Regions from separate parts of the Bacteroides sp. RCH18 genome, predicted to be linked through region 2. Evidence: riboswitches for the same ligand, from Rfam matches in the RefSeq annotation. Region 2 holds a riboswitch; each other region holds the start of a gene.
The links. Region 2 has a riboswitch for cobalamin ahead of ACHLI0_RS08050 (anaerobic ribonucleoside triphosphate reductase). Riboswitches for the same ligand answer to the same signal wherever they lie in the genome.
Positions count from the first base shown of each region.

Region 1: another riboswitch for cobalamin. It lies ahead of ACHLI0_RS08560 (YncE family protein); the one in region 2 lies ahead of ACHLI0_RS08050 (anaerobic ribonucleoside triphosphate reductase).
Region 3: another riboswitch for cobalamin. It lies ahead of ACHLI0_RS08590 (DUF4465 domain-containing protein); the one in region 2 lies ahead of ACHLI0_RS08050 (anaerobic ribonucleoside triphosphate reductase).

Region 1 is NZ_JBIPTC010000001.1:2,133,959-2,136,234, reverse strand. Features, by position in the region: gene ACHLI0_RS08565 (GntR family transcriptional regulator) at 1-886, shown strand, start outside; cobalamin riboswitch at 1,014-1,226, shown strand; gene ACHLI0_RS08560 (YncE family protein) at 1,407-2,276, shown strand, end outside.
Region 2 is NZ_JBIPTC010000001.1:2,011,168-2,013,443, reverse strand. Features, by position in the region: gene ACHLI0_RS08050 (anaerobic ribonucleoside triphosphate reductase) at 1-718, opposite strand, end outside; cobalamin riboswitch at 747-933, opposite strand; gene ACHLI0_RS08045 (hypothetical protein) at 1,097-1,984, opposite strand; gene rpiA (ribose 5-phosphate isomerase A) at 2,077-2,276, opposite strand, start outside.
Region 3 is NZ_JBIPTC010000001.1:2,141,326-2,143,601, reverse strand. Features, by position in the region: gene ACHLI0_RS08595 (MATE family efflux transporter) at 1-221, opposite strand, end outside; gene ACHLI0_RS08590 (DUF4465 domain-containing protein) at 352-1,407, opposite strand; cobalamin riboswitch at 1,673-1,885, opposite strand; gene ACHLI0_RS08585 (ABC transporter ATP-binding protein) at 1,949-2,276, opposite strand, start outside.

The sequences.
Region 1 (2,276 bases), 120 kb from region 2:
TTCTCTTAATGAATTTAGAGAAATGTACGGCTTGTCTCGTGATACTGTTTTTTCCGGAATACGAGAATTGAAATCGAGAGGTATCATTAAATCGAATCCTGGAGTCGGGTATTATATCGTAAGTACGCGTGTTCCGTTCAAACACAATATATTTCTGCTTTTCAATGAGTTCAATGAATTTAAAGAAGATATTTATAATTCTTTTATGGAGACAGTAGGCAATTCAGCTACTGTTGATCTTTATTTTCATAACTATAATCGGAAGGTGTTTGAGACTTTGGTGAATAATGCAAACCATAAATATACTACCTATATTATAATGTCCGGCAAATTTGCCGATATTGGTCCTTTACTGGAGAGTTTATCCGGAAACGTATTTCTACTCGATCATTATCACTCGGAATTGAAAGGGAAATATTCGTCTGTATTCCAGAACTTTGAAAAAGATACTTATGAAGCATTAGTGTATGGTCTGTCCAACTTGCGAAAGTACAAGCATATTGTAATGGTTCAGAAAGATTCGAAAGAACCTTTTGAACGTTATGACGGATTACGGGCTTTTTGTAAAGAGCATGGCTTTACGCATGAGTGCATTGGCGAAATTCAGGGAAGGGAGATTGTAAAGCAGGAGGTGTTTATGGTTGTTAATGATAGAGACTTGGTCAATTTGTTGAAGCAGGCTGACCGTCAGCAGTTAGTTCCGGGAAAAGATTTCGGTATTATATCTTATAATGATACCCCTTTGAAAGAAGTGCTGGCAGGAGGGATTACTACTCTTTCTACTGATTTCAAATTGATGGGACGCACGATGGCTTCTCTTATTAATAAAAAAACGATTGAGACAATTGAGAATCCTTGGAATTTAAATATTCGTAATTCACTATAAAGACTATCTATCCTATATTTATCATATATACATGTTCATAGTGACGTCATTTTAAAAGATTCTGTTCATCAGATTTGTTCCTGTTAAAAAAAGACAGGGGAGAAGTGAGGCGTGAAGTATAATTATAGTATCTTTGCACCTGCAAGGTTCGTATTTGGAGTTGTCTAACCTTCCAAAACGATGAAAAGGGAATCCGGTGTAAATCCGGGACAGTACCTGCTGCTGTAAGTCCTCTCTTTCGGGAGATGAGTTTATCACATTCTTTGCCACTGGTGACATCACTGGGAAGGCGTGATAAATGGGGACGAGTCAGAAGACCTGCCTTGACGCTGCAGATTTATACCCGCGGGTTTTCGGGTAGAAATCAACTGGTATAGTTCATTCCTATATTCAATTGATTCCTCATTCAACCGGTCGGTACAAATGCTATGTTTGATATTTGTCGCAAATCTTGATTTGCCGGCAGATGTCTGAAGAGTGATGCGACAAGTTAGTTAATAACCTTTTCTCACTTTTAATTATGAAACGAATTTTACTTTCTGTTTTATTTATTGTCTTCTGTCTGACGGCTTTTGTCGGTTGTATGAAATGGGATTATGGCAAGATGGAGCCTTTCAGGGCTACAGGAGATGGACTTTTCATTATGAATGAGGGGAATTTTCAATACGGTAATGCTACCTTATCTTATTATGATCCGGAAACGAAAAAGGTGGAGAATGAGATCTTTTACCGGGCTAATGCGATGAAGCTGGGTGATGTAGCACAATCAATGATTGTCCGGGACACTATTGGATGGGTGGTAGTGAATAATTCTCACGTAGTCTTCGCTATTAGCACCAATACATTTAAAGAGGTGGGACGCATAACGGGACTTACTTCTCCACGCTATATTCATTTTGTTTCGGATGAGAAAGCCTATATTACACAAATATGGGACTATCGTATTTTTATTGTCAATCCCAAAACTTATCAGATAACCGGATATATCGAATGTCCGGATATGACGATGGAAACAGGCTCGACAGAGCAAATGGTGCAGTATGGCAAGTATGTGTATGTGAATTGCTGGTCTTATCAGAATCGTATATTAAAGATAGATACTACAACGGACAAGGTGGTAGATCAGCTTACTGTAGGTATACAACCTACTTCTCTAGTGATGGATAAGAACTTCAAGATGTGGACGATTACTGATGGAGGGTATAAAGGAAGTCCATACGGATATGAGGAGCCGTCGCTTTATCGCATTGATGCCGAGACATTTAAAATAGAGAAACAATTTAAGTTTCAGTTGGGAGATGCTCCTTCGGAAGTACAGCTTAATGGTGCGGGTGATGAGCTTTACTGGATTAACAAAGATATCTGGCGTATGTCTGTCGATGAAGAACGT
Region 2 (2,276 bases):
ACTTTGCCACCCCTTTTGCCATGAAGAAGTCGAAGGCGGGGATTGCCTGTCCGCCGTGCTGCTCGTTCTGGTTGGTCTGGAAGATGATGGTGGCAAGCGTAGCATAACTTTGGATGCTTTGCGGCGTGCGGATGCTGCCGTTCTTGGTGCGGAAGCCACGTTCAAAGAGATCGTCCATGTCATATTGGATGCAGGTGGTCGTCTTTGTAGGGTAATAATCGAGGTCGTGAATATGGATATCGCCCAACTGGTGCGCTTCGGCAAAACGTTTCGGCAACAGATATTTATAGGTGTAGTCTTTGGTGACTTCCGATGCGAATGTCATCATTTGTCCGGCAGGCGTGTGGCTGCTCATGTTGGCGTTGCTCAGGTTCACGTCGTTCTTGTCGATGGCGACGATGCCGTCCATTACGTGCTTCATCTGGGTTTTCTTGTCCCGCTCCGTGTTCCGCCATTCGCGGTAGATGATGTACTTCTTGGCCACTTCGGGGCGTACCTTCATCAATGCCTTTTCTACTAAATCCTGAATTTCCTCCACGGTGATCGTGGGGGTAGTGAACTGACTGATTACACTCATCGTGACGTCAGCAATCAGTTGCTGCTCGTCCTGAATCCCTGTCGCACTGAATGCTTTACCGATCGCATTCTTGATCTTACTGATAGAGAAATCTTCTCTTTTACCATCCCGTTTGATGATACAAATTTCCGCGTAGTTCATAACTTTAACTCCCGAAAGTGATTAATAATATGTTTATTTGACTCCGGCAGGTCTTCTGACTTATCCCTCCCCCGCAGCGCCTTCCCACATCTGCCGATGCAGTGACATAGTGTGCGGATTCACAGAGAATTACAGCAGCGGGTACTGTCGCCGATTTGCACAGCGTTCCCTCATTGACTAAACCTCTTTTTAGTTCCGAAACCGGATACAAAGATAAAGGATATTGTGATAGCTTGGATAGGATTTAACATTAAATTTTGGGGAAACTTTTCTTTCTGCCTGATACAGAAAGTTTTCCGTTTTGGAAAACTTTTAAGTTTTGTTTTTAGAAAAAGTTTCAGCTTTCTTCTCTTTTAGAGTGTTCGGACGATCTGCTTTTTACTCTCTTCTCTTCTTTGTTTTTTGATAAATCAGTGATGCATAGCGCTCAAAATAGGAATCGAGAGTTTGCATACGTTCGGCGTTATTCATTTCTTTCCATGTCGGAAATGACTGGCAAAGAATCTCTACTGCGAGACTGTCTTGCTGGTCTTTCAGCGGGATGATTCCTTCTGAATTTTGAATGCATATATTTCCTTTTTCATCTGTTCCGCAATAAGGATGATGATCCCAAAGAGAAACGTCACGCCATACTTGTATCCCCTTTTTTTTGTGTTGGAAGATTCTATATTCTATGGGTAGTACTGTAAGAGAATCTACACAAGTATAAAAGGTCAGCATTACCATTTTCTTGTTTGGATTGAACATACATAAATTCAGAGGACGCGTTTTGATGCTCATCTTTTGATAATCGTGTTGCATGATCGCAATGCTATCCGGCAATTTCTGTTGGTAGCGCTCAATGAGTTCTTTGATTTGCGGACGCAGTTTGCGGGGAATGTAATAGCTGTTGTGTCCGAAATTGTTTTCATCAATGAACGTATATTGTTTACTGCTGATGTAGTATCCGCTTCTTTCGTCTTTATCGTTTTTTATGTCTATGAAGATACCTTTTTGGGTAAAATTGGGATAAGAGGATCTGTGAAGTGGCTTGGTTCCTTTAAATACCCAATTCAGCTTTTCCATATCTTCTTTTTGTAATGGGGTACTTTTCTGGTCAGCGAGTCTTTCTGAGGTCAGAAACATATACGAGAAAGCAGAATAAACGTTTGCGGCGTCCTGCTCATCAATTGTCGGTACATTTTTGATGATACCTTGTGCTTTTGTCTCCTGCGAAGTTATTAAGCATCCGACCCACAAACAGATTGATAATAGAAGTTTTCTCATAAATATTTTATAGCAACGGTTTTTGTTGTTACGTCAGTTAAGCGTGTAAATTTATGAAATAAATCTGAATGTGCGGTCTTTTTTATTTTATATTATCTGGCTACAACTACCTCAATGTCGTAATTGATGAAAAGTCCGCTTTCAATAACGCCCGTGATTGTTTTCAGCTGTTCTTCCAGCAAAGCGTCAATATAATGGAAACGGGTGTCGAGGATAAAGTTTCCGTTTTCTGTCAAAATAGGACCGTCTTTTCCGTGGGCGGGACGTAGTGATATTTCGGAGGCCCTCAGTC
Region 3 (2,276 bases), 130 kb from region 2:
CCTCCGATTCCGAACATGAGTCCGATGCCCGCTGCAATCATAAAAAGCGGGGCTGTAATATTGACGGCAGCCAATGCGTCGCTGCCAATTCCCTTACCTACGAATATACCGTCTGTGATGACGAATATAGCTGAGAACACCATTCCCAATACCGTAGGAACTAATAACTTACGGAACAATTTAGAGATGTCCATACTACCGAAATCAATACTGTCTTTCATGACTTTTTATCTTTAGTTTGTTGAAAACGGCTGCAAAGGTAGGGGTATGGAAGGAGATAAAAATTACCATTTGGTAATTTTTATCTGTCATGTTTGTTTTTGTTTAATCAGGATATGGAATATGAAATTTTTAATATGTAATGGCAATGTCGTCCACGCAGAAATAAGTGGGAGTGTTTATCCACATTCCTTCGCCGTCGGAGCTTGTCATATTAAAATTGAGTCGGTGTACTTTGCCCAGTGGTGTTAAATCTACCCGTTTCCATTCAGTAAGAATGCCGGCTGCATCTTGCGTACGGAAATCTGCCAGATAAAATTCGACTTCTCCTGTAATTGTTCCCGCTGTATTAACACCTTGGATTGTGAGTTTGAACCAATCCTTATCTTCATAGGAGAATTTTTTCCCAAAACCGTCTCCATTGGTCATAGATAGTACTGCATAAGTGTTGTTAGTAATGTAGGCATGGTCTATTTCGTACTCGGCTCCTTCTGTCTGGAAATACATATAAGCTCCTGATGTACCATAACTGGTGGCATAGCTTACAGCGAAAGTTGCTGAGCCGTTATTTCCTCCGTTCTTTTGATTATCGTCTCCATAAAAAACGCTGCATTGATTCATATAGTCAGCTTTTGTCTTGTTATTCCATTGCGAGATGGCAATTCCTCCGGATGCAAAACCATATCCTTGGGTCGTCGTATTGAAAAACAAATCGGAAGATACGTCATGATAGCCTTTATATAATTCCGGGGTTGAACCGGTATAATTTGTGTAGAGATTATCTCCGTATGCTGTCGGACCGGCAAGATATTTGGCATCTACATCCTCAAAGGTTATCAGATAGAATGCTTTTACCTTTATGGATGCCGTAACTGTTGTTTCGTTAAGCCCGGTTGCTGTAATTTCAATCGTACCGTTACTACTCATTCCTGTTTTCCCTTTTTCCGGAGCTGTTACAGTCAGTTTGCTATCTTTAATACTGGCTTCCCAACCGTTGGGTAATTCAAAAGAGGTGGAAGCTACTTCTTTTAGAGTGATTGGAAATTCGCGGCTTTCTCCATAGGTAAATTCTTCTGTTTCTTCTGTTGATAACTCTACAGAGGGATTTCCATAAGAGATGGGATCATCATCCGATGAACAGGCTGTCAACAAACAAATAAATACTAAAACGGAAAATAATTTTCTCATACTTTTCTTTTTATAGTTAAACATAAAATAATTTTGCATCTCTTATAAAATCACATGATCAAAGCTGATTGGCAGACTCTGATTCTGTTATCCCAATGACAGAATAAGCAATTGTGCCGTCAATACTCACAGAAGCTTCGTCAGCGGATATATGGTAATATATAGCCTACTGCCGGAGCATCGGAGGATGTCAGGTCATTGGAGTATGTCCATAAGTAAATTATTTAATAACTCTTGCCGTTTTTCTATTCCACGAGTAAAAACAGCTATTTGAAACTGAATGGCAGGTCTTCTGACTGACTCCCTTCCTGATGCCTTCCCGATCTGAATTTATCATGACAGTTCAGTGGCAAAAGTATATATCAAGAAGTTGAATGGAGCTTCACAGCAGCGGGACTGTCCGGGATTTTCACCCGATTCCCTTTTCATTTGAATAGTCGATATCACTATTCAAAAACCAATTCGGGAGCAAAGATAGTCGAAAATATAAATAAAACTAGCACGAAGACTTATAAAAATAAGTGGTTTAGGGGGAATGTTTTTACTTGATTCTTATTTTCATCTCCTGCGCATCAAATGTGATTGACTCGTTGCGGAACAATCTTTCTATATGCCCGCTCGTAATCATTTCACCGGTAGGCAGGCTGTAGAGTTGTGGATTATCAATCAGCATGATTGTGTCGCAAAGTGAGAGAGCGATGTCCAGGTCGTGTGTGGAAAACAGGATACACTTTCCTTCCTTTTGCGTCAGCTTCCGGAGGAGCAGACAGAGTTCGTAGCGGTTGGGCAAGTCAAGGAAGGCGGTAGGTTCGTCAAGCAGGATGACAGGAGTGTCCTGTGCAAGCGCACGGGCTATCATGATGCGTTGG